DNA from 4 places in the Rhizobium sp. PP-CC-3G-465 genome. Region 3 is predicted to be linked to each of the others. Evidence: predicted binding sites of a transcription regulator. Region 3 holds the regulator's gene; each other region holds the start of a gene.
The links. The regulator LexA, encoded in region 3, represses DNA repair genes until DNA is damaged. The targets are predictions, from matches to a motif close to TGTTCNNNNTGTGTTCNG.
Positions count from the first base shown of each region.

Region 1: C8J33_RS11825 (YifB family Mg chelatase-like AAA ATPase) is a predicted target of LexA. The motif match lies at 2,698-2,715, and genes of this name have one in related genera.
Region 2: C8J33_RS17545 (ATP-dependent helicase) is a predicted target of LexA. The motif match lies at 4,594-4,611, and genes of this name have one in related genera.
Region 4: C8J33_RS27310 (LexA family protein) is a predicted target of LexA. The motif match lies at 3,870-3,887, and genes of this name have one in related genera.

Region 1 is NZ_SLYH01000001.1:2,480,052-2,487,809, reverse strand. Features, by position in the region: gene C8J33_RS11845 (lysylphosphatidylglycerol synthase domain-containing protein) at 1-236, shown strand, start outside; gene C8J33_RS11840 (hypothetical protein) at 309-815, opposite strand; gene C8J33_RS11835 (cupin domain-containing protein) at 1,020-1,556, shown strand; gene gshB (glutathione synthase) at 1,674-2,633, shown strand; gene C8J33_RS11825 (YifB family Mg chelatase-like AAA ATPase) at 2,772-4,304, shown strand; gene queC (7-cyano-7-deazaguanine synthase QueC) at 4,506-5,222, shown strand; gene C8J33_RS11815 (hypothetical protein) at 5,390-5,659, opposite strand; gene C8J33_RS11810 (hypothetical protein) at 5,752-6,015, opposite strand; gene C8J33_RS11800 (transglycosylase domain-containing protein) at 6,695-7,758, shown strand, end outside.
Region 2 is NZ_SLYH01000004.1:347,817-355,574, reverse strand. Features, by position in the region: gene C8J33_RS17575 (carbohydrate ABC transporter permease) at 1-246, opposite strand, end outside; gene C8J33_RS17570 (ABC transporter substrate-binding protein) at 436-1,695, opposite strand; gene C8J33_RS17565 (PLP-dependent transferase) at 1,730-2,911, opposite strand; gene C8J33_RS17560 (FadR/GntR family transcriptional regulator) at 2,908-3,582, opposite strand; gene C8J33_RS17555 (RbsD/FucU family protein) at 3,927-4,382, opposite strand; gene C8J33_RS17545 (ATP-dependent helicase) at 4,676-6,754, shown strand; gene dinB (DNA polymerase IV) at 6,920-7,758, shown strand, end outside.
Region 3 is NZ_SLYH01000001.1:923,701-931,458, reverse strand. Features, by position in the region: gene C8J33_RS04205 (hypothetical protein) at 1-276, shown strand, start outside; gene lexA (transcriptional repressor LexA) at 1,316-2,032, opposite strand; gene C8J33_RS04195 (single-stranded DNA-binding protein) at 2,307-2,840, opposite strand; gene uvrA (excinuclease ABC subunit UvrA) at 3,124-6,045, shown strand; gene C8J33_RS04185 (DUF72 domain-containing protein) at 6,084-6,881, shown strand; gene C8J33_RS04180 (NAD(P)H-hydrate dehydratase) at 7,045-7,758, opposite strand, start outside.
Region 4 is NZ_SLYH01000001.1:1,183,354-1,191,111, forward strand. Features, by position in the region: gene mgtE (magnesium transporter) at 1-756, opposite strand, end outside; gene C8J33_RS05495 (peptide deformylase) at 1,097-1,597, shown strand; gene C8J33_RS05500 (toll/interleukin-1 receptor domain-containing protein) at 1,925-3,751, shown strand; gene C8J33_RS27310 (LexA family protein) at 3,938-4,222, shown strand; tRNA gene C8J33_RS05510 (tRNA-Leu) at 4,412-4,496, opposite strand; gene lipB (lipoyl(octanoyl) transferase LipB) at 4,779-5,534, shown strand; gene C8J33_RS05520 (DMT family transporter) at 5,497-6,381, opposite strand; gene C8J33_RS05525 (helix-turn-helix domain-containing protein) at 6,678-7,073, shown strand; gene C8J33_RS05530 (S-(hydroxymethyl)glutathione dehydrogenase/class III alcohol dehydrogenase) at 7,152-7,758, shown strand, end outside.

The DNA of each region.
Region 1 (7,758 bases), 1.6 Mb from region 3:
TCGGGGTGTTCCTCGCCTCGTTCTCGGCCGCCCTCCTGTCACACGCGCCGGGCGGCATCGGCGTGCTCGAGCTGATCTTCATCGCGGCTTTGCCGGAAATCGATGCGGCCTCGGTGCTGGCCGCCCTCGTCATCTTCCGGCTGTTCTACCTCGTCATCCCCTTCCTGATGGCGCTCGTGGTGGTCGTGCTGTTCGAGCGCCGTCAGTTTCTGGAGCGCCGACGCGCGGGCCCCTGATCCGGGAAGGTCTGGTCTCTTTTCACGCAACTCCGGACGCAAAACCGCTTCGCACTTTTGCTGGATTTGCTCTTACGACGGTGAATGGCAGACCTTCGGGACCGCCTCGGCAAAGGGTGTCTTCACCTCGCCGAGTTCCGCGCTCTCGATATGCAGCGGCGTGAACGGCGGCTCCTGAATGGCGGCGTTGACGATGCGCGTCACGTAGCATCCGGCAAAGACGCGCTCCTTCCCATCCTTGTCCACCGAGCGGACGGCAACGGGCACCGGCGCGTAGAGGCTGCCGGCTGCACCCTCCTGCGTCACGACGCCGGTCTTTACCTCGACATCGACCGTGTTTTTGTAGCCCAGCACGAAGCTCGCATAGTCGCCGGCCGGCGGCTTGTCGCCGAAATAGGCATAGGCGCGCGCATATTCCTTGCGCTCGATCGCATTGTAGAGCGACTGGACGAGCTTTGCGCCATCCGAACGATCGTCGACATAGGGCGCGTCCTGCGCGAATGCTGCGTGTGGAACGGCGAAGGTTCCGGTGAGCAAGGCGGCGGAAAGGGCGAGGGAGGCGAAGGCGCGGTGATGCATGGAGGGTCCTCGTGATGATGCCGCATCATCAATGGATGATGCCGCATCTTTAGGCCATCGACATGCGGCAAATTGACGACGGTTGCGTCGTTGGATGGTGGCAATGTCTGCAATCGCTCAAATGCGAGCAATCCCTTCAATGCTGTCTTTGTGCCTCTTGGCTAATGTCCCTTTCAGGACAGGATCGATGCCCGAGGGGATGACATGGCGCTGAAGATGCTTTTTGCGGAATTGATGGCGGTTGCGGTGCGGGTGACACCGCTCGCGCCGAGGCTCGGCATATCGAAGCAGGAGGGGAAACAGGCGGCCCGCAGGCACGCGATGATCGCGTCGCCCGCGATGGACCTGCCCATGCTGCCGGCCCCGATCAATCCGGACTGGATCGTCGCAGGTGCGCCGGTCGCCCGTCTCGCCGAGCATTCGCGCAGCCACGACGATGCCGCCGTCACCGCCATGTGGGACTGCACGGCCGGCGAGTTCAACTGGTATTTCGGCTGGGACGAGACGGTCGTCATCCTCGAAGGCGAGGTGCATGTGACGGCCGAGGACGGCACCGAGACGGTGCTGCGCGCCGGTGACATCGGCTTCTTCAACGGCGGCACCTGGGCCAACTGGCGCATCGAGACCTATGTCCGCAAGATCGCCTTCTGCCGCAAGAAATTCCCAGAACCCGTCGTCCTGGCCTATCGCCTGCGCGACCTGCTGCGCGGCGAAGCCCCCAAGGCGGCGCTCGCCGCCTGAGGGACCCGGTGACTTTCGCCCGTTTGCGCGGCGTTCCGCCGTTGCGTTCGGGCTCTTCCCGTCCTACGTGATGAGGCCCGCCTGCGATGAAGGCGGGTCGTTGACCGAGGGAAGACAATGGCAGCCACCAGGACGGCACTCCGGAATGTCGCGGTTCAGATGGACCACGTCTCCACCATCAATATCGCGGGCGATTCGACCTTTGCGATGAGTCTCGAGGCGCAGAACCGCGGCTACAGGCTGTTTCACTATACGCCGGACCGGCTGTCGCTGCGCGACGGGCAGGTTTACGCCACGGCGCAAGCCATGACCCTGCGCGACGTGAAGGGCGATCATTTCACGCTCGGTGAACCCGAGCGGCTGGATCTCTCCACCATGGACGTGGTGCTCCTGCGCCAGGATCCGCCCTTCGACATGGCCTATATCACCTCGACGCATCTGCTGGAGCGCATCCACCCGAAGACGCTGGTGGTGAACGACCCCGCCTGGGTGCGCAATTCGCCGGAAAAAATCTTCGTTACCGAATTTCCGGACCTGATGCCGAAGACGCTGATCACCCGCGACCCGGCCGAAATCGCCAAATTCCGCGAGGAAATGGGCGATATCATCCTGAAGCCGCTCTACGGCAATGGCGGCGCCGGTGTGTTCCACTCCACCCGCGACGACCGCAACATGTCCTCGCTGCTGGAAATGTTCGGGCAGATGTTCCGCGAGCCCTTCATCGCGCAGGAATACCTGCCGGCCGTGCGCAAGGGCGACAAGCGCATCATCCTCGTCGATGGCGAGCCTGTCGGTGCCATCAACCGCGTGCCGGCCGAGCACGATGCCCGTTCCAACATGCATGCGGGCGGCAAGCCCGAGCCGACCGAACTGACGGCACGCGAGAGGGAGATCTGCGCCCGCATCGGCCCGGCTCTGCGCGAACGCGGCTTTCTCCTCGTGGGCATCGACGTCATCGGCGACGTCATGACCGAGATCAACGTGACCTCTCCGACCGGCATCCGCGAGGTCAGGAACTTCGGCGGCGCCGATATCGCCAGCCTGCTTTGGGATGCGATCGAGCGCAAGCGCGCTTGAAAAACCGGCCGGGTTGTGATGTTTGCAACCCTGCCGACATGGTCGATTGTAATCGTTCCGCCAATGTTCTTGTTTTATTCCAGCTGCCGTGTAATGTGAGGAAAGTCTCATAAGCGTATCGGTTGGAGTGGCGGGAATATGGTGGCACGGGTCAGCACGGTGGCGTTCCAGGGCATCGAGGGCGTTCCGGTCGATGTGCAGGTCATGGTCGCGCCCGGCAAGGTCGGTGTGCAGATCGTCGGCCTGCCGGACAAGGCGGTGGCCGAAAGCCGGGAACGGGTGCACGCCGCCCTCCACGCCTCCGGCCTGTCCCTGCCGCCCAAACGCGTGACGATCAATCTCGCGCCCGCCGACCTGCCGAAGGAAGGCAGCCATTTCGACCTTGCGATCGCGCTCGGGCTGATGGCGGCGCTCGGCGCCATTCCGTCGGATGCGCTGGCAGACTACGTCGTCATCGGCGAACTGAACCTCGACGGCACGATCGCCGCCGTTGCCGGCGCGCTGCCCGCCGCCATAGGCGCGAACGCCATCGGCAAGGGCCTCATCTGCCCGGCCGACAGCGGGCCGGAGGCCGCCTGGGCCGGTGCCGAGATCGACATTCTCGCACCCCGCAGCCTCATCGCGCTCGCCAACCATTTTCGCGGCACGCAGGTGCTCACCCGGCCGGAGCCGGCCATCCGTGCGACGGCCGCCAACTTGGCCGATCTCGCCGATATCAAGGGGCAGGAAAGCGCCAAGCGCGCGCTGGAAGTGGCGGCGGCCGGAAACCACAATCTGTTGATGGTCGGCCCGCCCGGCTCTGGCAAATCGATGCTCGCCGCGCGCCTTCCCTCCATTCTGCCGCCGCTGTCGCCGGGCGAGCTCTTGGAGGTCTCGATGATCCACTCGATCGCGGGACAATTGCCGGGCGGCAAGCTCTCGGATCGCCGGCCCTTCCGCACGCCGCATCACTCCGCCACCATGGCGGCCCTCGTCGGCGGTGGCCTTCGCGCCCGGCCGGGCGAGGCCTCGCTCGCCCATAACGGCGTGCTGTTCCTCGACGAGTTCCCGGAGTTCACGCCGCAGGCGCTGGACGCGCTGCGTCAGCCGCTCGAAACCGGCGAATGCATCATCGCGCGCGCCAATCACCGCGTCAGCTATCCCGCCGCCATCCAGCTGGTCGCGGCCATGAACCCGTGCCGCTGCGGCATGGCGGGCGAGCCGGGGCATAGCTGCGCACGGGGCCCGCGCTGCGCCGGCGACTATCAGGCGCGCATCTCCGGCCCGCTGATGGACCGGATCGACATCCGCATCCATGTTCCCGCAGTGTCTGCGGCCGACCTCATCCGCCCGGCGACCGCCGAAACCAGCGCGGTCGTCGCGGCCCGCGTGGCGAATGCAAGGGCGCTCCAGATCGACCGCTTCATCGCCTTCGGCATGCCGAAGATTACCTCGAACGCGCGCTGCACCACATCGATGATCGAGACGCTGGCCGAACCCGATGCCGGCGGCCTCCAGCTCCTGCGCGAGGCGGCCGAACGGATGACGTTTTCCGCACGCGCCTACCACCGCGTCCTCAAGGTCGCCCGGACGCTGGCCGACCTCGACGCCCGCCCGACGGTCGGCCGCATCCACATCGCCGAAGCCATCTCCTACCGTATCGCCGGAGACCGCATGACCAGTGCCGCGTGAGGAGAACGGCGATGGCAGCGGGATCGTTTCGTCGACCGGAATGCCATCCTGAAAAAAGCGCAAGCCTGCGAAAAAGGTAGGCCGTGCGAACTTTATCCCCGCGGAAAAATGCGGCAGTGTACGCTTGTCGAGGACGGCGCGGTTGCGCCACGTCCAATGCCGGTCGCAGCCCCACCCGGTCAAAACAAGGGAACGCTCTCCATGAAAACGCTCGTCGTCTGCTCCGGCGGACTGGACTCCGTCACGCTCGCCCATCACGTGGCGCGCGACCATCATCTCGCCGGCCTCCTGTCCTTCGACTATGGCCAGCGCCATCGCCGGGAGCTGGACTTCGCGGCCGAGGCGGCCGGAAGGCTAGGCGTGCCCCATCATCTCATCGACATCGGGCCGATCGGCGCGCATCTGACCGGTTCGGCGCTGACGGACGATATCGCGGTGCCGGACGGGCATTATGCGCAGGAGACGATGAAGGCGACGGTGGTGCCGAACCGCAATGCCATCATGCTCACGATCGCCTTCGGGCTTGCGGCCGCGCAGAAACTGGATGCGGTCGCCGTCGCCGTTCATGGCGGCGATCACTTCATCTACCCCGATTGCCGGCCCGATTTCATCCGGTCGTTCCAGACCATGCAGAACCACGCGCTGGACGGCTATGCCGCGGTGACGCTCTACGCACCCTATGTGGAGCGCTCGAAAGCCGACATCGTCACGGACGGTGCCGAAAACGGCACGCCCTTCGCGCGAACATGGTCCTGCTACAAGGGTGGGGAGGTACATTGCGGGCGGTGCGGCACCTGCGTGGAGCGACGCGAAGCCTTCCATCTCGCCGGCATCGCAGACCCCACGCTCTACGAGGATGCCGATTTCTGGCGGGAGGCCTGCGGGGTCGGGCGGTTCGTGGCGGAAGAGGTCCGCTGACGTCTGGAGCATTTCCAGCCGAAGCGGGATCGCTTCGGCGTCGGACAATGCGGCAAAAACAACTGACCAGTGCATTTCCGGTGAACCGGTCTTCACCGGAAATGCACTGGTCAAAACGGGAACCGCAGCGACGCCGTTCCCGTTCCGTCAGTGTCCCATGTGCAGGCCTACTGAAGCGTCGGCGGCTCTTCGTCTCCGAAGAAGGAGCGGATGCCTTCGCGGGCAACGGTTGCGAGAAACTCGTCGAAGGCTTCGCGGTCGGTCGGGAACGGGTCTTCCCACTCGGTCACGTCCTCCTCCTGCGTCAGCACCAGCATCTGCCAGTCGAGATTCGTGCCGGCCGGTCGCGAGATATCGACCAGAACGGTCACGCCGTCTTCGGTGAACTCGCCGGACAGCTCCGAATACTCCATTTCCGGTTCATTATCGTTCGACATCGGTCCTCGCCATTCTCAATTTCTGCCCATTCTACACCGCAACGCTGAGAAAAGCATATCCTGCAACGCACGTCCTTCAAGACAGGCGAATGTCACATTCCGCTCGGTATCCGGGCGACCGAGGCATCCGCAACGGCTGCCAGCATCTCGAGATCGCGCGCGCGGATCTCCGGCGTGACGTCGCTCTGCCGGATCGTGAACCAGGCTTTCAAGGCGTCGATAGCCATGCCGTGGGGCTGCGGATAGGAGGGAAGGCCGAGCACCCAGCCCCGCAGGATGTCGCGATCCATGCGGCCCCTCTCATATTGCTGCTGCATGCGCTGGACGGCGATCGCCAGATCTTCCTGCGTTTTCATGGTCGCGCGCCGCGCGGAAGGTCGATGAAAAGGAATGTCGTCGCTGTCACACTGGTCTACCGCGGTCCATGCCGCATCAGGCGGCTCTGGTGCGAAACCCTACTGCATAATTCCTGAAATCGGAATCGATTTAAGGAATTATGCATCAGATATAAAGCTCTACAGCGAACCCGAGTGCGTCATGTATGACGCACGGCGCTGTAGGGCAAAACCCCTGTCACGGAAACCGGACTTCGAAAGAAATCGTTCACCCTTGCCGGCTTGGACCGGATGTGGCGTAGACGTCAAAAAGCCCCGACGAGCGGGGCTTTGAGGCTTTCAGGCGGGTCGATACTGGCTCAGCGCAGTCCGAAGAACGAGAGGACGGCGAGAACGACGACGACCAGTCCGACGATATAGATGATATTGTTCATGACGGGTTCCCTTGTTTGACATGTAACGAACGCGTGATTCCGGGTTTCGTTCCATTTTGCACGCTCCGGCGGCAGGAGGCGAGCCGCATCCCCGTTCGTTGCCGCAACGATGCATTCGTTGCCGCGAACACGCGTGAGGGTGCCGGAGCATGTCGTTAACGCCCCCTTAAATCGCCGCATTTACAGTTCACCGCACCCTGCGACGGCTTGGGCGGCTTGCCGGCCGCCTTTCCTTCAGCGCACACACGGAGCGGTCACATCCCGGTATGGCAGGCAAATCGCGTTCACGTCCCCGTATCGATCCGTCCTTTTCGAGCGGTGACGACGAGGGATTCCGTGTCGATGCGAGTGACCGCGTGAGCGGACGACCAACGGCTTCCAAATCCTCCGGCTCCAAACCCGTGAAGTCGAAGAGCAGCGGCAAGCCCGCGCGCCGGTCCCTGAAGGGGCGCGGCGGCAGGCGGGGCAGCGGTGGTGGCGGCCTGTTCGGCTTCATCAGGTCCTTCGTGTACTGGTGCATCGTCGCCGGCATCTGGGGCGGCATGGGGGTCGGCGGGCTCGTGCTCTATTACGGCTCGCGCATGCCGAACGCGACCAGCTGGACCATTCCGGAGCGTCCGCCGAACGTGAAGATCCTGGCGGTCAACGGCGACACGCTGGCCAATCGCGGGGCGACCGGCGGCGAGGCGATCGCGCTCGAGGATATGTCGCCCTTCATTCCCCAGGCGGTCCTCGCCATCGAGGATCGGCGCTTCTATTCGCATTTCGGCGTCGATCCGCTGGGTCTGGCGCGCGCCATGATCACCAACGTCACCACGGGCCGCATGGTGCAGGGCGGCTCCACGCTGACGCAGCAGCTGGCGAAGAACCTGTTTCTGTCGCCCGAGCGAACGCTGGAGCGCAAGGTGCAGGAAGTGCTGCTCGCCTTCTGGCTGGAGCAGAAATATTCCAAGGACCAGATCCTTGCGATGTATCTCAACCGCGTCTTCTTCGGCTCGAATGCCTACGGCGTCGAGGCTGCCTCGCAGCGTTATTTCAACAAATCGGCGCGTGACGTGAACCTCGGCGAGGCCGCCCTTCTCGCCGGCCTCCTGAAGGCGCCGTCGCGCCTGTCGCCGGCGCGCGATCCGAAGGCGGCCGAGGAGCGGGCGCAGGTGGTGCTGGGCGCCATGCGCGAAGAGGGGCTGATCACCGACGACGAGGTGAAGACCGCGATGTCGCAGCCGCCGACCAAGGCGAAGAGCTTCTGGTCCGGCGCGCAATATTATGCCGCCGATCTGGTCATGGACCAGCTTCCCGGTCTCGTCGGTGCCGTCAAGCAGGATCTGGT
Region 2 (7,758 bases), on a different contig from region 3:
ATAGAAGGCCGTATCCTGCGAAAGCTCGCGAAAATGATCGAGCCCGACGAATCCCCCGGAGAACGGATTGAGCAGCTGGATATCGCGGAACGCGTAGGACAGGCCGAGTATAAGCGGCACCAGCATGACGGCGATGATAAGCACGAGCACGGGTGCCGTGTAGAGCCATGGCTCGGCGGCATCGGCAAGCCGGCGTGCGAAAGGCTTGCGCGGGCGCGGGCGGCTGCCGGTCGTGGAAAGGGTCATGGAGTCGTCACCTGAAGGTCCGGCGCTCATGTTTGTCAGGGATAAGTGGAAGCCGGTTATCCTGAAAAGACAAACGAAAACAATAAAAGCGAGAGTCTGGCTGGCTCAGATTGAGCCTGAAAGACTGTAGCGTGAAGGCGAAGCCCGGCGCGCAGCGGAAGGACCGCGCGCCGGGCTCTCGACGAGGGATTATTTCGACGCGAGGAACTTCTTCTGCGCCTTCGTCATGTAGTCCGCCCACTGCTTGCCAAGCTCTTCCGGCGTGATGTCGCCGAGCAGCGCTTCCTGCGAGGTCTTGATGACCAGCGAGTCCTTGAAGAAAGCGAATTCCTCAAGATAGGTCGGCATGGTCGTCGGCACGGCGTTCGTGTCGGCAAGCTCCGCAAACCAGCCCTTGAACTGTTCGCTCTGATAGAACGGGTCCTTCTCGGCGGTCGTCAGAGCCGGCAGGGCGCCGGTCTTCTTGTTCCACTCGATATTGCCTTCCGGCCCTTCGAGCGTGGAGATGAGCTTCCAGGAGAGATCCTTGTTGGCAGACGAGGCCATCATCGACCAGCCGGCAAAGCCGATGGTCGGGAAGGTCTTGCCGTCCGGGCCCTTCGGCATGGTCATGACGCCGAAGTCCTCGGCCTTCATACGCTGCGCAATCGCGATCAGGGCGTCCGGGTCCTGATCGAGGAAGGCGCAGGTGCCGGAGTAGAAGCCGGCGACGATCTCGTTGAAGCCCCAGTTGACGCTGTCCTTCGGAGCATAGCCATTCTTGTAGAGATCGACCACATAGGTCAGGCCCTTGATCCAACCGGGGCTGTCGAAGGTCGAGGTGCCGTCTTCGTTGAAGAAGCTGTTGGACCCGGCCATGCTGGCGCCGAACATGACCCAGCCATTCAAACCTCCCGGGCCGCCGCGCAGGCAGTAGCCATACTTGCCGGGGATGGCGGAAACCTTCTTGGAGGCCTCGGCGAACGCTTCCAGCGTCTTCGGCGGTTCGGTGACGCCGGCCTGTTCGAGCAGCTTCTTGTTGTAGAACATCGCCCGGAGATAGAAACCGTAGGGCAGCATATAGGCCGTGTCCTTGACGTCGCGGCCGAGCTCCAGCGTGCGGGCGCTGAGGTCCTTGGTGTATTCCCACTCTTTCAGATAGGGCTCCAGGCTCTCCAGCATGCCGTTATTGGCGTAGAGCGAGAGCCAGGTGTCCGGCATTTCGATGACGTCCGGCACATCGCCGGCCGAGACCATGGTCGCGAACTTCTGGAAGGCATCGCTCCAGGGCAGAGAAACGATCTCGACCTTCGTGCCCGGATTGGCGCTTTCGAATTTGGAGACGATGCTTTTCAGCGTCTCGGTACGCTCCGGGCTGGTGATGACTTCGACGAGCTTCAGGGTGGTATCGGCAAAAGCCGTTCCAGCCATCAGGGCGGTGAAGAGTGTGGCTGCGATCAGACGTTTCATGCTGTTCTCCCTTTTTTTGATTTGAATGTCAGTTTTAGGACGCGGCGGCGGATGTCGCGGCGTGGATGGCGGGCTCCAGATCGGCCCAGAGCGCTTCGGTTCCCTCCAGCCCCACGTGCAGGCGGACGGAGCGAGCGCTGATGCCGAAGGTGTGTGCGGAGTTCGGCTGCGCCTTCTGCTCCAGAACGACCTCGCCGGGAACGATCAGGCTTTCATGCCCGCCCCAGGATACGCCGAGCTTGAAGAGCCGAAGCCGATCGGCAAAGGCCCTGACATCGACACCCTCGCGGAAGATGAAAGAGAAGAGGCCGGACGTGCCGTTCAGCCCTGGCGGCAGGCGGTTGGCAAGCCCTGGATGGCACACGGTCTCCACCACATCCATCGCCTGAAGACGCGTCGCGATCTCCAGCGCGGACGCCTGATGCTGCTTCATGCGGATCGGCAGGGTGCGCAGGCCCCGCACAATGAGCCAGGCGTCGAACGGCGAGAGCTTGCCGCCGAGATAGGGATAGGCCTCGCCCCGGATGCGGTCGATCAGCGCCTTCGGGCCAGCCACGACGCCGGCGACGACATCGCTATGGCCGCCAAGATATTTGGAGGCGGAATGCAGCACGAGATCGCAGCCGAGCGACAATGGCTGCTGGAAGATCGGGCTTGCCCAGGAATTGTCGATGACCGAAATCGCGCCGTGACGGCGCGCGATGGCGCCGAGCGCGCCGACATCATGCGCCTCCATCACCCAGCTCGTCGGGCTTTCCATGTAGAAGAGCTTGGCGCCCGGCATGGCCGCTTCGACCGCCGCCTCGTCGCGACCGTCGACATAGGTGACCGCGATGTTCATGCGCTTGAAGAAGGTGCCGAACAGACGAAAAGCGTCGGGATAGAGATGGCGGACAGCGACGATCCGATCGCCGGGCTCGACAAAGGACAGGACCGTCGAGGAAATCGCCGCCATGCCGCTCGCAAAGGCGAGCGCATCCTCCGCGCCTTCGAGCTTTGCCAGCATTTCCTCGAACAGACGGACGGTCGGGTTCAGGCCGCGCGTATAGACCGGCCGGTTGCGTTCGCCGCGATAGGTCGCGACCATCTCGTCATAGCTCGAAAAGGTGAAGAGCGAGGTCTGCACGATCGGCGGCACGACGGCCTCGAAGGCATGGGTCTCGTCATGGGCGACGATCAGCGAGGCGGGATCGAAGAGATCGTGGCCTGGGGTCATTTCGACATGTCCTTGATATCTTCCTCGACGATGGCGAGGATCTTCAGCGTTTCCGTTCGCGCAGCTTCAGCGTTGCCTGCGGCGATCGCATCGAAGAGCGTCCGGTGGAAGGGAAAGGAGCGCGCCGCAAAATCCGGCCGATCGAAGGGCTTCGACCAGAAGCGCTCGAAACCGCCACGCATCTGCTCCAGCAGTTGCCGAAACAGCGGGTTGTGGGTGGCGTCGTAGATCGAGAGGTGGAACGCGAGATCGGCCTTGCCTGATGTGCCCTCGGCAAGATGCACGGTCTCCATTTCATCGAGGCGGGCTTCGATGGTCTTGAGGTCCGTTTCCGTCCGGCGGCGGGCGGCGGCCATGGAGGCCTCGACCTCGATACCGCGGCGAACCTCGAGCGTCATCAACAGGGCGTCGCGAAGGCCGACGGATTCGAACGAGAGCGGCATATGGACCGTGCCGGCGGAAATCGGCTTCAGCAGGTAATTGCCGCTACCCTTGCGGCTTTCGACCACTCCCAGAGCCTGAAACTTGCCGATCGCCTCACGGATGGTCGATCGGCCGACGCTGAGCGCCAGCATCAATTCGCGCTCGGCCGGCAATCTGTCCCCAGCCTTGAGGCCGGCATGCTCCACATACTGCGCCAGCGCCGTCTCGACTTGCTGCGCCCGGTTCATCGGCGGCAACGGCTCGATGCGCGTCGGTGCACGGGGCGACGCACTCACGACAAGGACTCGTTTAAAGAGAATTGGTCTGACATCCTGCCAATTGAGGATGGCTGTGATGGTTTGTCAAGACGCTGCAGTCGGAAGCTTTATGCTTTTTTGCTCATGGACATCTCATGCCCCATGGATGCCCGCCGTAGGCTGACTGTTGTGTAACCCATCAGCGAGGCCCACCGATAGCCGCCGCCGCAATCGCGTCGAGCTTCCGGGTATTGCCGAGGACGGGCTCGGCAATACCCGGGCGGCCATGCTGTTGCCTGCCTGCTGGCGTCATCGCGATCAGAAAGGAGAGGGATTTACGCGCCGGCCGGGGGAATGACGCCCTTGGTGAACAGGAAGCAGCCGTAGAACCGCGTTTCCCCCGTCGAGATGACGCAATAGGCCTTCTTCGCCAGATCGTAGAAGGCGAAGCGCTCGATCCCGTACATGGGGCAAGGCTTGCCCTCGGCACGGTCGATCTCCGCCTGAACCTCGCGCTGCACATCCGGCACCTCGTCCGGTGCGCCCATCACTTCCATGCGGCCCGCCGAATTCTGCAGCGGCGTATCCAGCGGCAGCACCGAGAGGATCGCGGCGATCGCCTGGGGTGCGCTCAGATTGGCCATCGTCAGCGGCCGCCCGATGACCGTCTGTCGCCCGACGCTATCGGTCGGAAAATTGGTGTCCGATATGACGAGCGTATCGCCATGCCCCATGGAGCGGAGTGCATGCAGCACGTCGGCGCCGAGCGCCGGATGAATATTCTTCAGCAAGAAAACCTCCCATTACGTCTTCGTCGCGGCTCCCGCCGCGATCTCTGAATGCCCACGTCACGGCTCCCGCCGTGAGGCCTTTGACGATGTAACGCTCCAGGAAGATTCCGGCCAGCACCAAAGGCATGATAGCGGTCATCGACCACCCGTTAACGCGCTGCGATCCCGTTTGGCTCGCGACAGCCCTGTTCAAGCTTTTCCCTGGCTGATATGTTCGTTATTTGTTCCCAAGTCCTCGGCGCGACGATTCTGCGTCTTGTTCCGGAACATGCAGGCAGGACGGGGAAGACGGCATGGCGGCAGTAGCCTATCTGGAGACGTTGAACGAGCGGCAGCGCCAAGCCGTCGAGCACGGCATCGTCTCCAACGGGACAACATCCGACACGGTCGCAGGTCCGCTGCTGATCATCGCGGGCGCCGGATCGGGCAAGACCAATACGCTCGCGCACCGCGTCGCCCATCTCATCGTTCACGGTGCCGATCCCCGGCGTATCCTTCTGCTGACCTTTTCGCGCCGCGCCGCGTCCGAGATGGCGCGGCGGGTCGAGCGGATCTGCCGGAAGGTGCTCGGCGCTAACGCGGGCGTTCTGACCGACGCCCTTTCCTGGTCCGGCACGTTTCATGGCATCGGCGCGCGCCTGCTGCGGATGTACGCCGAGCAGATCGGCCTCGATATCGATTTCACCATCCACGACCGTGAAGATAGTGCCGACCTGATGAACCTCGTGCGTCACGAACTCGGCTTCTCCAAGATGGAAAGCCGGTTTCCCACCAAGGGCACCTGCCTGTCCATCTATTCCCGGGTGGTGAATTCGCAGACACCGCTGACCGACGTGCTGCGCCTGCATTTTTCCTGGGTCGCCGGGTGGGAAGCGCAGCTGAAGACACTGTTTGCTGCCTATGTCGCCGCCAAGCAGGCCCAGAACGTGCTCGATTACGACGATCTCCTGCTCTACTGGGCGCAGATGGTGTCCGATCCCGGCCTTGCGCAGGATATCGGGGATCGTTTCGACCATGTGATGGTGGACGAGTATCAGGATACGAACCGGCTGCAGGCCTCGGTGCTGATGGCGCTGAAGCCCGGCGGTCGCGGCCTGACCGTGGTCGGCGACGACGCACAATCCATCTACGCCTTTCGCGCCGCCACCGTTCGCAACATCCTCGATTTCCCCGCCTCCTTCAGCCCGGCGGCGGATGTGATCACGCTCGACCGCAATTATCGTTCGACCCAGACCATTCTCGCCGCCGCCAATGGCGTCATCGATCTCGCGCGGGAACGGTTCACCAAGAATCTCTGGACGGAGCGCCAGTCGGCCGAGCGGCCGAAGCTGGTGACGGTGAAAGATGAGACGGATCAGGCCGCCTTCATCGTCGAACAGGTTTTGGCGAACCGCGAAACCGGCATGACGCTGAAGCAGCAGGCCGTGCTGTTCCGCTCGTCGAACCACAGCGGGCCGCTTGAAGTCGAACTGACGCGGCGCAATATTCCCTTCGTGAAGTTCGGCGGTTTGAAATTTCTCGATAGCGCGCATGTGAAGGACATGCTGGCCGTGCTGCGGTTCGCGCAGAACCCGCGCGACCGGGTGGCGGGCTTCCGGCTGCTGCAGATGCTGCCGGGCGTCGGCCCGCAGACGGTGGGCAAGATCCTCGATGCGATCGCGGCCGATCCCGAGCCGCTCGCAGCCCTGGCCGAAATCCCCGCTCCGCCCCGTGCCGGTGACGACTGGAGCCGCTTCGTCACCATGCTAGAAAGCCTGCGAAAGTCCGGCCCGGGCTGGCCGGCGGAGATCGGTCTCGCACGGATGTGGTACGAGCCGCATCTCGACCGCATCCACGAGGACGCCGAAACGCGCAAGGCGGACCTCCTGCAACTGGAGCAGATCGCCACCGGCTATGCCTCGCGTGAGCGCTTCCTGACCGAACTGACGCTCGATCCTCCGGATGCCACAAGCGACCAGGCCGGCGTGCCGCTGTTGGACGAGGATTATCTCATCCTCTCGACCATCCACTCCGCCAAGGGGCAGGAATGGCGGTCCGTCTTCATGCTGAACGTGGTCGATGGCTGCATCCCGTCCGATTTGGGAACCGGGACGACGCAGGAAATCGAGGAGGAGCGCCGCCTTCTCTATGTCGGCATGACGCGCGCGAAAGACAGTCTGGCGCTGATCACGCCGCAGCGCTTTTTCACCCACGGGCAGAACCCGCAGGGCGATCGGCATGTCTATGCCGCGCGAACCCGCTTCATTCCAGCGACGCTGCTCCAGTTCTTCGAGAGCGCGACCTGGCCGCTGGTATCAGCCTCCGCCTCGGAACGCAGCGCGCGGGAAATCCGCATCGACGTCGCCGCCCGCATGCGCGGCATGTGGAGCTAGGCCGTGCAGACGGGCGCTTCCGATAGGCCGGAAACGGCAGCAAGAGCGGCGGCCCGCGAGGCTCAGGATCTGGCAGAAGCGCTGGCCGCACCCGTTCCCGATGCTGTACCGGGGGAAAGCGTGGAGCCACGGGATGCCCCGGTGCGCAAAATCATCCATGTCGATATGGACGCCTTCTATGCCTCGGTCGAGCAGCGGGACAACCCGGAGCTTCGCGGCAAGCCCCTTGCCGTCGGCGGATCGGCTGCACGGGGCGTGGTGGCGGCAGCGAGCTACGAAGCCCGAGTGTTCGGCGTGCATTCCGCCATGGCGTCCGTCACCGCCAAGCGCAAATGCCCGGACTTGATCTTCGTCAAACCGCGTTTCGAGGTCTACCGCGCCGTGTCGCAGCAGATCCGGGAGATCTTTGCGGAATACACGCCTCTGATCGAGCCTCTATCGCTGGACGAGGCCTATCTCGATGTAACGGAAAACCTGAAAGGCATGGAGATCGCAACCGAGATCGCCGCCGAGATCCGCGCCCGGATCTTCGCCGCCACCGGTCTCACGGCCTCGGCGGGCATCAGCTATAACAAGTTCCTCGCCAAGATGGCGTCGGACCAGCGCAAGCCCAATGGTCAATTCGTCATCACGCCGAAGAACGGCCCGGCCTTCGTGGAGGCCCTGCCGGTCAAGAAATTCCACGGCGTGGGCCCGGCCACGGCCGAGCGGATGAAGAAGCACGGCATCGAGACGGGCCTTGATCTCAAAACGAAGCCGCTCGCCTATCTCCAGCAGCATTTCGGCAAATCCGGCGCGTATTTCCACGGGATCGCGCGCGGCATCGACGAGCGGCGCGTGCGGCCGGACCGTATTCGCAAGTCGGTCGGCGCCGAGGACACCTTTAGCGAGGACATATCCGACCTCGTCCTCGCCGAGGCCGAACTGCGCCCGCTGGCGGAGAAGGTCTGGCGGTACTGCGAGGCGCATGACATCACCGGCAAAACGGTGACGGTGAAGATCAA
Region 3 (7,758 bases):
GCACAGGCCGAGGATCTGGTGTTCACACTGAAGAACGGCACGAAATCCGTTCTCACGCGCTTCTACACGTCACCTGTCGGTGTCAGTGATTGGGAGGGAGACGTGTTCGGCGAACAGGTCCTCAATCCCGGTGAGACAATCGAGCTTACGATTGCAGATGGTCGAGACGTTTGTAATTATGACATGCGTTTCGAATTCGAAGAGGGTTCAGATCTCGCAACGACGGAAGACAAGCAAAATTTGTGCGAAATGGGATCTTACACGATCCACGAATGATGAGCCTGATCTTCGGATAAAGTCTCTAAATATATCGGAGCAGCTGGCCGAGATGCCCGGGTATCACAGCGAGCTAGCTGCTCCGACAGTCGTCAATGGGACACTGTTCCCCAGATCATTGTTTGCATATTTGATCACAAGTATACTGAGGACGGATGCAAGCATCCCGACAAAGATCATTCTCATGATGAATTCCTTAGCGCATGAAAAATGCGCGTTTTTTTTGTAAATGGTGCTGTGAGCAATACCAAAAAAATGAACTAAAATCGCCAACACGATTGTAATTCGGCTAGACAGAGATTTGATTGCTTTTACGTACTGGCTTTTCACCCTGCCTGGAAAGTGCCATGGTCTCTGTGTGGGCTACAAACAGTCGTTTGCCAAATCCTGAACTTCGTCGGGGTTGTACATACTCACAACATCGTGCTTCCCACAAAGTCAGCTTTATTACAGCCAAAGAGGACAGCCCGAAAGTTTCTCGATGTTCCGGGCATGTTCACCTCCGCTGTGTTCGCCCGGTAAACGCCGACCTGCCCATGCGGTTCCATAGACTTTCACTTGTAGGTATCGTTAAAGCTAGCAGGCCTCAGAACTGAACGTGTTCCGCTTGATAGCTTACGAATAGAACGACAGATGGCGCAAATTTCTGGCCGGTTGGTAACTTAACGGATAACGAAGCTTACCTACATCTCACGCCACGAGATTCAGGGGCCACCAATTACCCCTTCATCATCCCGTACTGGATGCGGCATCCGGCGACCTGACGTCCAAGCGCTCAAAAGTGTCTACTCATCTCGTAGACGTTAAACAGCCAAGCTACGACTCAAGGTCGGACTGACAAGGAGGTGGATGGCTCGACCCTCAAAATCGCATCTCTGCAGAACGTGAAGGTTGCGATTTCCGTCTGTCCTCGCCGGTACAGTAGTCAACTAGGACCGTCTAAAACGTAAACCTCAAAAAACATGCTGAAAAGGCTCCATGTGCTGGAACCTGATGACGACAAGATCTCATCAACCTCACAATAGCAAAGCCCTTCCCTTCACTGATAACGGCGAATCAACCCGACGAGCTTTCCTTGGACCTTCACGCGTTCCGGGCCAAAAATTCTTGTCTCATAGGCTGGATTGGCTGCTTCGAGGGCAACGGAGGCACCCTTGCGGCGGAAGCGCTTGAGGGTTGCTTCTTCGTCATCCACGAGAGCCACGACGATCTCGCCGGGGCTGGCACTGTTGGCATTGCGGATGATCACGGTATCACCGTCCAGAATACCGGCTTCGATCATCGAGTCGCCCCGGACTTCCAAGGCGTAGTGCTCGCCATTGCCGATCATAAAGGCGGGAACGGAGATATCGTGGGTATTGTTCTGGATGGCGGAAATCGGAACGCCTGCGGCGATGCGCCCCATCACCGGAACCGACACGCTATTATCGTTGCCCACCCCAGCCGTCGTCTTCGGCGCGTTTTCAGGTGCAGAGCTTCCCCGGCTTCCTTGAATCACGCTCGGCGAAAAACCGCGCTTCGGCGGGACAGCGGCCAGATACGCCTCCGGCAGCTTGATGACCTCAAGCGCCCGTGCCCGGTTGGGTAGGCGCCGGATGAACCCGCGCTCCTCAAGAGCCGTGATCAGCCGGTGAATGCCGGATTTGGACGCGAGCTCCAGTGCATCCTTCATTTCGTCGAATGAGGGGGGAATACCCGATTCCTTCATGCGCTCATGAATGAAAATCAACAGTTCCTGTTGCTTGCGGGTCAGCATGATCAATCGACTCCAGAGTCACGAAACAAAGCAAGAACAGTGTTATATGTTCCTCATGTGTTCTGCAAGTGGCATTCTGGTTAAACCACATCGGGAATGATCAACAAGGGGCGCCCATCCGAAGCGTTGCTTTCCGCATTCCCTTAAAAACGAGAATTGTTGTCAACGCACAGCCTCTCTCAGCTTCACAATAGCAACGCCGCCATGAACTTACCCATGACGGCGCAAAAGAGGCGTCGAATTTATGTATCAACCTGCAGCAGGTTTGCGCGAATCAAAATGGGATATCGTCATCCAGGTCACGAGAGAAGCCGCCGCTTGATCCGCCGGTGCTACCGCCCGATCGGGCGCCCGAGGACTGGGCCGGGCGATCGTAATCGTCGCCGTAATTCGACCCACCGCTTCCGCCACCATATTCCGAGCTGCCACGGCTTCCGCCACCGCTGCCTCCACCATCGCGACCGTCGAGCATGGTCAGCGTCGAGTTGAAGCCCTGAAGCACCACCTCCGTGGAGTAACGGTCGTTTCCGTCCTTGTCCTGCCACTTGCGGGTCTGCAGCGCGCCCTCGAGATAGAGCTTGGCGCCCTTTTTCACATATTGCTCTACGACCTTGCACAGGCCTTCGTTAAAGACCACGACGGTGTGCCACTCTGTTTTCTCGCGCCGCTCACCGGAGTTTCGGTCGCGCCAGCTTTCGGAGGTCGCGATGCGCAGGTTTGCGATCGGCTTGCCATCCTGCGTCCGCCGAATCTCGGGGTCCGCCCCGACGTTGCCGATGAGGATCACCTTGTTTACGCTACCAGCCATCTCTTTGTCCTGTCTCCTGAAAGCGGCTCAACGATCCGCATCGTGCCGCGAGCCTACGCTGTTGAGCGCGGCATTTCGCCCTCGGCCGCCAGCAATCCACAACAGTTTGCAAATTTGTTCTTTATTTGTTCTATGTCTTGGGTATGATCCTGTCAAGCGAGGCCGTCACGGGCCGCAGACCGGATCACTGTGACGAAGGAATAGTGGTTTCCCGAAAACGCGCCTCGACATATGAAGTAATGATCTTAAGTAAGGGCTTCGTCCCCATGCAGAGCGTCCGACCATGAGCGAATTCAAGACCATTTCGATCCGCGGTGCGCGGGAGCACAATCTGAAGGGCGTCGATCTCGACCTCCCGCGCAACAAGCTGATCGTGATGACGGGGTTGTCCGGGTCGGGAAAGTCGTCGCTGGCCTTTGATACCATCTATGCCGAAGGGCAGCGGCGCTATGTCGAGAGCCTTTCGGCCTATGCGCGTCAGTTCCTTGAGATGATGCAGAAGCCCGACGTCGATCTGATCGAGGGCCTATCGCCTGCTATTTCCATCGAACAGAAGACGACGTCGAAAAATCCGCGCTCGACCGTGGGAACGGTCACCGAGATCTACGACTATATGCGCCTTCTGTTCGCGCGCGTCGGCGTGCCCTATTCGCCAGCGACAGGTCTGCCGATCGAAAGCCAGACTGTCAGCCAAATGGTCGATCGGGTTCTTGCGATGGAAGAAGGTGCTCGCCTGTACATTCTCGCGCCGATGATCCGGGGGCGAAAAGGAGAGTACAAGAAGGAACTCGCGGAGCTCATGAAGAAGGGCTTTCAGCGCGTAAAGGTGGACGGCCAGTTTTACGAGATCGCCGATGTTCCCGCGCTCGATAAGAAGTACAAGCATGACATCGACGTGGTCGTCGACCGTCTGGTCGTGCGCGGCGATATCGCGGCAAGGCTTGCGGACAGTCTGGAGACCTCGCTGCGGCTTGCGGATGGCTTGGCGATTGCGGAATTTGCTGACAAGCCGCTACCGGAGAAGGAGACATCCGCCGGCGGTTCGGCCAACAAGTCGCTGAACGAGACGCATGAGCGCGTGCTGTTTTCGGAAAAGTTCGCCTGCCCCGTCTCCGGCTTTACGATTTCGGAGATCGAACCCCGCCTGTTTTCGTTCAACAACCCTTTCGGGGCCTGCCCGACCTGCGATGGTCTCGGCAGCCAGCAGAAGATTGATGAGGCGTTGATCGTGCCGGAGCATGATCGGACGCTGAAGAACGGGGCGATCGCGCCTTGGGCCAAATCGTCGTCCCCCTATTACAATCAAACTCTGGAAGCGCTCGGCAAAACCTTTGGGTTCAAGCTGAGCAACACCTGGGCTGAACTCTCGGACGCTGCGAAGAAGGCGATCCTACGCGGCACGGACGACAAGATCGTCTTCCAGTATGCGGACGGCGCGCGCTCCTACAACACCACGAAGACATTCGAGGGCATCGTTCCAAACCTCGAGCGGCGCTGGAAGGAAACCGAGTCGGCCTGGGCGCGTGAGGAGATCGAGCGCTACATGTCGGCGGCCCCCTGCCCCGCCTGCAAGGGCTTCCGGCTGAAGCCAGAAGCGTTGGCCGTCAAGATCGATCGCCTTCATATCGGCGAGGTCACGAACATGTCGATCCGTGTCGCGCGCGACTGGTTCGAGGATCTGCCTGCGCGGCTGACGGACAAGCAGAATGAGATCGCCGTCCGTATCCTGAAGGAGATCCGCGATCGGCTGCGCTTCCTGAACGATGTCGGGCTGGATTATCTCAGCCTCTCGCGAAACTCCGGTACGCTGTCGGGTGGCGAGAGCCAGCGCATTCGGCTGGCCTCGCAGATCGGCTCCGGCCTGACAGGCGTGCTCTATGTGCTGGACGAACCGTCGATCGGACTGCATCAGCGCGATAATGCCCGCCTGCTCGATACGCTGCGGCATCTGCGCGATATCGGCAATACGGTTATCGTGGTCGAGCATGACGAGGACGCGATCCTGACGGCGGATTATGTCGTTGATATCGGTCCCGCGGCCGGCATCCATGGCGGACAGGTCGTGGCCTCCGGCACACCGCAGGAGATCATCGATCATCCGACGTCGCTGACCGGCAAGTATCTTTCGGGCGATCTCTCGGTTTTGGTGCCGGCGGAGCGGCGGAAGCTGAAGAAAAAGAAGGAGCTGACGGTCGTCGGCGCGCGCGGCAACAACCTGAAGAATGTTACCGCCTCTATTCCGCTTGGCGTCTTTACGGCGGTCACCGGCGTCTCCGGCGGCGGCAAGTCCACCTTCCTCATCGAAACGCTCTACAAGGCGGCGGCCCGTCGCGTGATGGGCGCGCGCGAGATCCCGGCCGATCACGACCGCATCGACGGATTCGAGCATATCGACAAGGTCATCGACATCGACCAGTCGCCGATCGGCCGCACGCCGCGCTCGAACCCCGCCACCTATACCGGCGCGTTCACCCCCATCCGCGACTGGTTTTCCGGCCTGCCGGAGGCGAAGGCCCGCGGCTATCAGCCAGGGCGATTCTCCTTCAATGTGAAGGGCGGGCGTTGCGAGGCGTGCCAGGGCGATGGCGTCATCAAGATCGAGATGCACTTCCTGCCGGACGTCTATGTGACCTGCGACGTTTGCCACGGCAAACGCTACAATCGCGAAACCCTCGACGTCACCTTCAAGGGCAAGTCGATCGCCGACGTGCTGGACATGACCGTCGAGGAAGGCGTCGAGTTCTTCGCGGCGGTCCCCGCCGTGCGCGACAAGCTGGTGACGCTCAACGAGGTTGGGCTTGGCTATATCAAGGTCGGGCAGCAGGCGAACACCCTGTCGGGCGGCGAAGCGCAACGCGTGAAGCTGGCCAAGGAACTCTCCAAGCGATCGACCGGACGGACGCTCTATATTCTGGATGAGCCGACCACCGGCCTGCATTTCCACGATGTGGCGAAACTGCTGGAATTGCTGCACGAACTCGTCAACCAGGGCAATTCCGTTGTCGTGATCGAGCACAATCTGGAGGTCATCAAAACGGCGGACTGGATCCTCGACTTTGGTCCGGAAGGCGGGGATGGCGGCGGTCAGGTCGTGGCGGAGGGGACACCGGAGCAGATCGTTCGGGAAAAACGCTCGCACACCGGCCACTTCCTGAAGGAACTGCTTGAGCGCCGCCCGGTCCGCAAGGCCGTGGCTGCGGAATAACGCGGGCTTGCAAAGAACGAGTGAAAGGAACGGGCGGCATGGGTAAGGCGGGTACGATTCGCGTCGGCATCGGCGGCTGGACGTTCGACCCTTGGGAGGGAACCTTCTACCCAGAGGGCCTTGCGAAGAAGCGGCAACTCGAGTTCGCCGGCAACGTGCTGAAGGTTATCGAAGTGAACGGGACGTATTACGGCTCGCAGAAGCCAGAGACATTCGCGAAATGGGCATCGGAAGTTCCGGACGATTTCGTCTTCACGCTGAAGGCAAGCCGTTATGCCACGAATAAGAAAGTTCTGGCGGAGGCCGGGGAGTCGATCACGCGGTTCCTGAGCCAGGGGCTATCGGAGTTGGGTGCCAAGCTCGGACCGATCCTCTGGCAGTTCATGCCGACGAAAAAATTCGATGCGGTGGATTTCGAGGCGTTTCTAAGCCTGCTTCCGGAAACGCAGGATGGCTTGGTGCTGCGCCATGCCGTGGAGGTTCGCCACAGCTCCTTCCAGGTCTCGGAGTTCGTCGAGATGGCCCGTCGGCATAACGTCGCCATCGTCTGTGCGGATCACGCAGAGTATCCGCTGATCGCCGACGTGACGGCCGACTTCGTCTACGCCCGTTTGCAGACTGGCAGCGATGATGTTGAAACCTGTTATGACGAGAAGCGCCTGGCAGACTGGGAAACACGCCTCGATGCCTGGAGATCCGGAGGCGTAGCTGACGGGCTTCCCTTGCTGGCGGATCTGCTGCCGAAACAGCCTCGCGACGTCTTCGCCTTTTTCATTCATGAGGGGAAGGTCAATGCCCCGAATGGCGCGATAGCGCTTCAAAAGCGGTTCGAATAGCGAGTGTAAACCCACGGAGATATTGATCTAACTATCATCCATTACGTTAAGATGATCTTGGAAGTCACGGATTTGCTAAAGTTATAATGTTTATGAGATGTGGCCGTCTGCAGGGCCCACGATACAGGCACGTGTGAAGTGCGCGCCTATCCTCGGCGCATCATCATGGACGCGCTAGACTCGAAGGCATTCGCGGCAACGGCCGGATGGCACGCAGCAGATTTTCGGCCGTCATACCCTCTCCGGCCTTATTCCCCGCCACTCCGTGGCGCCAGACGGCGCTCGTCGCTGCCTCGAAGGGTGGCATGCCCTGCGCGAGATGGGCACCGACGATTCCCGCAAGCACATCGCCGGAGCCGGCCGTCGCAAGCCATGGCGGGGCATTGGCGTTGATCGCGACACGCCCGTTCGGTTCCGAGATGACGGTGTCCGAGCCCTTGAGGATAATGACCGCATTGCTCCGCTCGGCCGCTATGGTCGCGCGGTCGATCTTGGAAAGGGCAGTGTCCGCGGCGAGATCCGGAAAGAGCCGGGAAAATTCTCCATCATGCGGCGTCAGGACGAGGCGAACCGGGCCGCGGAATGCATCGAACAGGAATTGCGGATCATCGCGAAAGGCCGTGATGCCGTCCGCGTCGAGGACCAGCGAGCGATCGGATAAGGCTGCAACGTAACGCCGGGCACGGTCTGGTGCGCCAAATCCGGGGCCGAGCACGAAGGCGTTCAGGCGTGTGTCCTTGACGAGGTCGGACAGCATCTCATCGGTATCGACCGGCCTCAGCATGATTGCTGTCAGATGCGCGGCAAGGGTTGGCAAGGCCTCCGTCGGCGCCACCATGGTGACCAGGCCGGCACCGGCGGAAAGCCCGGCGGTCGC
Region 4 (7,758 bases), 260 kb from region 3:
GTATTGCTCGAAAACCTGCGCCGCCTCTTCCTGGTCCATTTCGGCCGGCACCGGATGGTTGGTTTCGCGCATAATCGATTCGATCTTCACCGAGCGCTTGGTGCGCAGGATGCGGTCGAGGTCGATGGTGCCGAGCAGGCGGAAAGTCGGGTCGATCACGAAGATCTGGGTGAAGCTTTCGGGAAGCTCCGTGTCCTCGCGCATGTAGTCGATCGTCTGCCCGACCGTCCAGAACGGCGGCACCGCGACGAACTCCGTCTGCATGCGCCGACCGGCGGTCGATTCGGGATAATCGAGCGAGCGGCGCAGGCGCACGCGTTCCGTAAAGGGCAGCTTCGCGAGGATCGCTTCCTGATCCTCCTGGTCCATATCCTCGAGAATGTAGACGGCATCGTCCGAATCCATCTCGCCGAGCGCCGCAGCGATCTGTTCGTTCGGCAGGTGCTCGACGATATCCATACGGATCGCCTCGTCCACCTCCGTCAGGGCCGAGAGATCGAAATCGTCGCCCAACAGCGAGACCATCGCGCGGCGCTGCTCGGGATTGATGGCTTCGAGAAGGTCGCCCATTTCGGACGCGTGCAGACGCGCCACGTGCTGGCGAAGATACAGCACATCGCGGTCGGCGATCGCGGCGCCGACATGCATCAGGTAATCGGAGCGAACCGATCCATCCTCGGCATAGATGTCAGCCCCATCATAGGCATCGTCCGCATCGAGAACGCGCGTATCCATATCGTCGCCGGTGTTGCTCATCTGCCCGCCTCGCGATCGTTCAGCCGTTCCGGGCGCCGGAGCGATGCCCGGGGCTTGAGGGAAGGCTCTGCCAGTGTGTCGATGGTTACAGACCGGAAACCAGGGCCGGCCGCACTCCCTGCTAGACCATGGAAAGGCGTGGGTCTACCGAAGATGACGCGCATGCGCGCCATATCGGGCAGATTTGTTCAACCTGTTGCAAGACCTCACAAATCACCTCCGAATTCGCCTTCGCGTCGTCACAGGGCGAGGATACCGATACGCACCGGGTACCCCGGTGATATAGGGGCGAGAGGAAGCCGGCACACGTGCCCTATCCTCACGACTCCGGAGCCTTCGCATGACAATCAGACCGATCATCCCCTACCCCGACACCCGACTGAAGACGCCGGCAGAGCCTGTCACCACATTCGACAGTGACCTCGCCGCGCTCGCCGCCGATCTGCTCGACACCATGCGCGCGGCGCCTGGTATCGGCATCACCGGCCCGCATATCGGCCTCCTCAAGGCGGTCACGGTCATCGAGACAGACGAGAAGACGGGTCCACGGATCTTCATCAATCCGGAGATCGCCAGCGCCTCCACGGAAACGACGCGCCACATGGAAGGCAGCGTCTCCATGCCGGGCTTCACCGATGAGGTGGAGCGGCCCGCAACCGTGACCGTCCGATACCAGATGCTCGACGGCATCTGGCGCGAGGAGGAAGCGCAAGGCCTGCTCTCCGTCTGCCTGCAGCACGAAATCGACCAGATCAACGGCATCTTCTGGCTGCAGCGCCTGTCGCGGCTGAAGCGGGAGCGGCTGGTGAAGCGCTATGAGAAGGCGCTGAAGACCGGATGATGAAGGTGCCAGCCAATGGCATCATTGGGTCTAACCCAATGGACAAGGCACAAAAAAACCGGCGTAAGCCGGTTTCTTTTGGTGCGCTCGAGAAGATCCTTGGATCGAATTTACAGCAATTAAAGCACATACTTATAGTCCCGCTGGGGATCAGATGTAGTGCATTTTGTCTCGCAAACACAGGCAGCTCTACAGAACTTCCTGATTCTAGAATAAAACGTTTGGTAGTTAATAGGCTACGCTTGGTTGAATCCAGCGAAGAGGCTATCAGTTAGTCTATCGGCGATCCGCATTCTCAGTTTCGCTAATGAACTCGGGATGGAACTGATGGCTAACGCTACACACATGAGGTGGGTGAAACAGGGGAGCGAAGCATGGAATGCTCGGCGGGAGGAACGGTACTTTGTGCCGAGCCTCAAGAACGCGGATCTTCGCGGTCTTGATTTAGCGTACATGAACCTTCGGGGAGCGCTTCTAACCGGCGCCAATCTCGAAGGAGCGGATTTAACACACTCAATCCTCATGGGCGCTCAAATGGTTGGTACCAAGCTTACTGACGCTGATATGAGTTTTGCAAAAGCTTCGACCGCAACCATGGCAAACTCAGATATGAAGGGAACAAATCTACACCACGCATCGCTTGACCAGTGCGACCTAAGAAAGTCTGACCTTCGAGGCGTAGATCTATCGAATGTATACTTAGTTGGTGCGAATTTATCAAAAGCACGATTAGCTGGTGCAAAGATCTCTTCCGAAAGGTACCATGACGTTACTGCTTTTGCTGACGGTCTGAATCAACGACAAATTAACGAGATGATTGGAGACACCGGGATTGTTTTACCAAACGGCCTTGAGTATCCGAGCCACTGGGCAATCGTAAAGGAACCATCCGAGAGCTTTGCAGAAGATGAGAAAAACCCTGCTATGGAGCAGGCTGCACCAAATATGCAGCATAGTGTCTTTATTTCTTACGCCCACCAAGATCTAGAAACTGCAAAACTCATTAAAGCAATTTTGCTGGATGAGGGCATTTCGGCGTGGTGGGATCAGGACATTGCGATTGGAGACAACTGGCGGGAGGCAATTGACAACAAAATCACTGAGACTAAAGTTGTTTTAACATTATGGACAGTTTTCAGTGTACAATCGGCTGCAGTCACTGAAGAAGCCTCTCGTGCGCAAGCAGAGAAAAAACTAATCCACGTTCGTCTAGACAATTCCAAGCTGCCTTATGGATTCATGGAGACTCAATACGCTGACTTGCGTAAATGGAACGGGCTTCGCAGCGACCCTGAACTTATAAAACTCCTTCAATCATTAAAAGACAAACTCTCTCCTCCCGATAATGACGAAGTTAAACGCCGCATCATTGCAGCCACTCCGATGGCTGCAGTTGTTGAAGACGGCATGATCACTGCGAAAGACAGCCCTCCTAGCGCGTCACCACCATTCCCTGATGAATTTGACTTGAATAGACGACTTGAAGCACAAGAGACACTCGCGAAGAAGTTGTTGGATGCTTTTCATTCGCTTCCGAACAACCTAGGTGCCGCGATCAGATTTGATCTATCACATTTCATCGACCAGGTTTCTGCAAGACCTGCTTCTTGGTATATCTTGTCAGATAGCATAGATGACATTCGCTCATACCTCGATATGGATGAAGACGTAAGCTGGCCTGGCAGTACCCATAACGGATTGCACAAGCTGTGCACAAACCATGAGGCACTCAGGCCTCGACTTCAGCCGGCCCAACCAGCGCCTCTCGACGCACAAGCTCCCCTACCGGCACCGCTGCCTGACCCTGACAAGATGTCCGAAGCGGCAATTCAAGAAATTGCGGATGTAGCATCGAAAGCCTTTAGAAGTAGTGACGCCGAGAACGTGTTAACAGAACCTGCTGTCAGAACAGGCGAATACTTGGCAGTTGAACTAAACGAGGCGAGAGCAATCCAAGTCGTCTCAGCCAAATCAGGCGAGGTGAAGCGAAAGAAAACGACGAAAGGTCTCCTAGCATTGGCAGGCTTCGTCGGCAGCGCGATCACGTCAATAGGCTATGGCGTCAGCACTAATATTCTGACTTCTCCGGAGGCAGCCAGCCGTTTACGCCAGATACTTGAGAAACTATTTAACTTGATGTCTGAACTATTCTAGAAGGAGCATTGACTATTGTTTTTCTATATCCCGGTGATCGCCGAATCGATGTCGCACGCATTGCCGGGCGTGCTGCGTGTTCCTTGGAGTGATCTCCCCCTTGACTCCTCCGCCCAATGAGAACATTTGCAGAACGAAAGCGCCCATCAACGCTTCCGGACACACAAACATCGGATCTCATTCGTCATGCTCCAGCACCCGACGCTGTCGCCGATTGCGCTCGATTACGTGCGCTCTGTCGTCAAGGTTTCCAGCCTCAGGGTGCCGGCCGGCTTTCCCTCGCCGCCCGCCGATGATCTGGAGGACGTGGTCGATCCGATTGCGTGGATCGTGCGGCACGAGCCCTCCACCTTCTGGTGGCGCGTCTCCGGCCACAGCCTCACGCGTGAGGGGATCTGCGACGGGGACATGATCGCGGTGGATCGCGCCGGCAAGATGCGGTTCGGCCGCGCATCACTACATAGTATTTAACGCAATATTACCGCCACTTTTAGTAAGTCCGAACGATTTCCATACCTGCGAAGGGAGCGATGAATGCTGGCTCTCAATGCAGCGAATCTAAAGAGAGAGTTTGTGTCGCCGTACAGGGTCTGGAAATCGGACTCCCAGCGACCGGCCGAATGACAAGGCACAAAAAAACCGGCATAAGCCGGTTTCTTTTGGTGCGGTCGAGAAGACTCGAACTTCCACGGGTTGCCCCACAGCGACCTCAACGCTGCGCGTCTACCAATTCCGCCACGACCGCATCGTGGTAGAGCCGAATTGCTCCGGCAGGGGTGCGTTTAGCAAAAGGATTTGGGGGGCACAAGGGCGTAATGCGGAAAAGTTGGCGGTGGTGAAAACTATTTCCGAGGTCTGTGGACAGAGCCCGGAAATCCGCCTTTAACCCTTGGTGAACACGCCCCATCTACAGGGCTGATCGGTTAGCCGGATCGCTTTTCGCAAGAGCCGTCGCTGATTTTTACTCCAATGAGCCTGCACGGCATGAGATCGCTTCGCGCCGACCGCAGCATATTCAGGACAGACCATGCAGCGCGACGCTCTCGACAGTCGTTTTTTTGCCGGGGACGACTGTCCTCCGGTTCGGTGGCGGATCGCGGAGGGCCTTGTGCCCTATGAGGCCGCCGTGGAGACCATGGAGCGCGAGGTGGCGGCCATTGCCGCCGGTGAAGCCGACGAACTCGTCTGGCTGGTCGAGCATCCGCCGCTCTATACCGCCGGCACGAGTGCCGATGCGGTCGATCTCGTGATGCCCGACCGCTTCCCCGTTTATGCGACAGGGCGCGGCGGCGAATATACCTATCATGGGCCGGGGCAGCGCGTGGTCTATGTCATGCTCGACCTCAAGCGCCGGCGGCAGGACGTTCGTGCCTTCGTGGCGGCGCTCGAGGATCTCGTCATCCGCACGCTCTCCAGCATGAACGTCACCGGCGAGCGGCGCGAGGATCGCGTCGGCGTCTGGGTGCGCCGGCCGGAAAAGGCGCCTCTGCCCGATGGCACGCCGGCGGAAGACAAGATCGCCGCGATCGGCATCCGGCTGCGCCGCTGGGTGAGCTTTCACGGGCTGTCGCTGAATGTGGATCCCGACCTCGACCATTTCGGCGGCATCGTGCCTTGCGGCATTCGCGGGCATGGCGTCACCAGCCTTGTCGATCTTGGCCTGCCGGTGATGATGGAGGATGCCGATATGCGGCTTCGGGATGCGTTCGAGGCCGTCTTCGGGCCGACGGTGACAGACACGACCGTCAGTGCGCCGGCTGGCGACGCTCCCGCCAGATCATGAACAGGCCGGACCCGACGATGATGGCGACGCCGAGCCATTTGGAAGCCGTCGGGAACTCACCGAAGACGAGATAGCCGAGCGCGGTTGCCGCGATGATCTCGAAATAATGCAGCGGCGCCAGCACCGAGGCGGGCGCGGCCTGGAACGCCTTGACCACCATGAGGTGCCCGTAGCCGGAGATCGTGCCGAGCGCGATGACGAGCACCCAGCCGAGCGGCGTATGCGGCAGCGACGGCACGAAATCCGCAGCGCCCATGCCATGGCCGATGCCAATCGTCGCTATCATGAACAATGTGCCGCCGACACCGGCGAAGGTCTGCATGGCGAGCGGGCTGTCGGCAGCGCCGGAGGCGCGGTTCATCAGGAGATAGCAGGCGAAGAGAAAGGCGCAGGCCACGGGCATCAGCGCGGTGAGGCCGAACACCTGAAAGCTCGGCTGGATGACGATCATCGCACCGAAGAAGCCGATCCCGATCGCCACCCACCGCCGCCAGCCGACCTTCTCACCGAGGATGAGCGCCGACAGGCAGGTGAGGATGAACGGCTCGACGAAATAGATCGCGAAGACGTCGGCAAGCGGCATGTATTTGACCGAAACGAAGAAGAACAGCGATGCCGCCGCGAGCAGAATGCCGCGCAGCATGTTGTACCACGGCCTCTGCGGCACGAGGGCCTTTGGGCCGCCGAGCCGCAGCAGCATGGGCAGCGTCGCGACGAGCTGGAAGAAGAAGCGGTAGAACGTCACCTGCGCCGGCGACATGCCGAGTTCGACAGCCATATATTTGGCGATGGCATCCATGCAGGGCAGGATCATCATGGCGGCGAGCAGCAGGAGGACCCCCTGCATGACCGTGGCCGGCACGACCGTTGCGGGCAGAGCGGACGGAGATGGACGTGTCATGCGAATCAGGCTCCAGGTCCGGTGTCGGACATGCTTATGGCAATGCCCTCGCGACGCTTTCCGCAAGGCGTGTCTCGACAGATAATTGACGCTGCAGGCTCTTTTCTTTCCCGGTCGCGGCTGTAGGCTCAGGCATATGGAAGGCCCCGGGCATCTGCGTTCAGGAACGGTTTCGACGTGGTGGTCAACGCGTCGTTCCAAGGTACCCAGCGCGGCACCGGAGCACGATCAGGGAGAACGCCATGCGCGTATCGACGGAAGCCATGATGGCGATGCTGCGGCAGCCGCGCGACACGGATACGCCCGGTGGGCGGCTTTTCCGCGCACGGGGCGCGCTCAACCTCAGCCTTGCGGATCTCGCGGAACGCCTTGCCGTTTCGCCCGACACGGTTTCGGACTGGGAACGTGACCGGAGCGAGCCGGAGGGCGAAAAGCTGGCGCTGCTCGCCGACCTGCTGGGCGTCACGCCGAAATGGCTGATTGCCGGCATTGCGGAACCCTCCGGCGTCATGCTTTCACCATCGGCCGTGCAGTCCCTGCTCGATGAGCTGGCCACCGCCAAGGCGTTGCATGCGCAGACCGGCAAGGCGATAGACGCGCTTGAGACCTCGCTTCGCCGCGTCCTAAAGGGTATCTGAATCGCAAGCCCCGAATCGTGGACTTTGGTCCGCGTGACGCCACGACCAACCAAGACCTTCAAATCCAGGAGACATTTCATGGACGTTCGCGCTGCTGTCGCCGTTCAGGCCGGCAAACCCCTCGAGATCATGACCGTACAACTGGAAGGCCCACGGGTCGGCGAAGTGCTGGTCGAGGTCAAGGCCACCGGCATTTGCCATACGGACGAGTTCACCCTGTCGGGTGCCGATCCGGAAGGCCTGTTTCCCGCCATCCTCGGCCATGAGGGTGCCGGCATCGTGGTCGACGTCGGCCCGGGCGTGACATCGTTGAAGAAGGGCGACCACGTCATTCCGCTCTACACGCCGGAATGCCGCGAATGCTATTCGTGCCTGTCGCGCAAGACGAACCTCTGCACCTCCATCCGCGCAACGCAGGGCCAGGGCCTGATGCCGGACGGCACGTCGCGGTTCTCGATCGGCAAGGACAAGATCTTCCACTACATGGGCTGCTCCACCTTCGCGAACTTCACGGTCCTGCCGGAAATCGCGTTGGCCAAGGTCAACCCGGACGCGCCCTTCGACAAGATCTGCTACATCGGCTGCGGCGTGACGACCGGCATCGGCGCCGTGATCAACACGGCCAAGGTCGAGATCGGTTCGACCGCCATTGTCTTCGGCCTCGGCGGCATCGGTCTCAACGTGC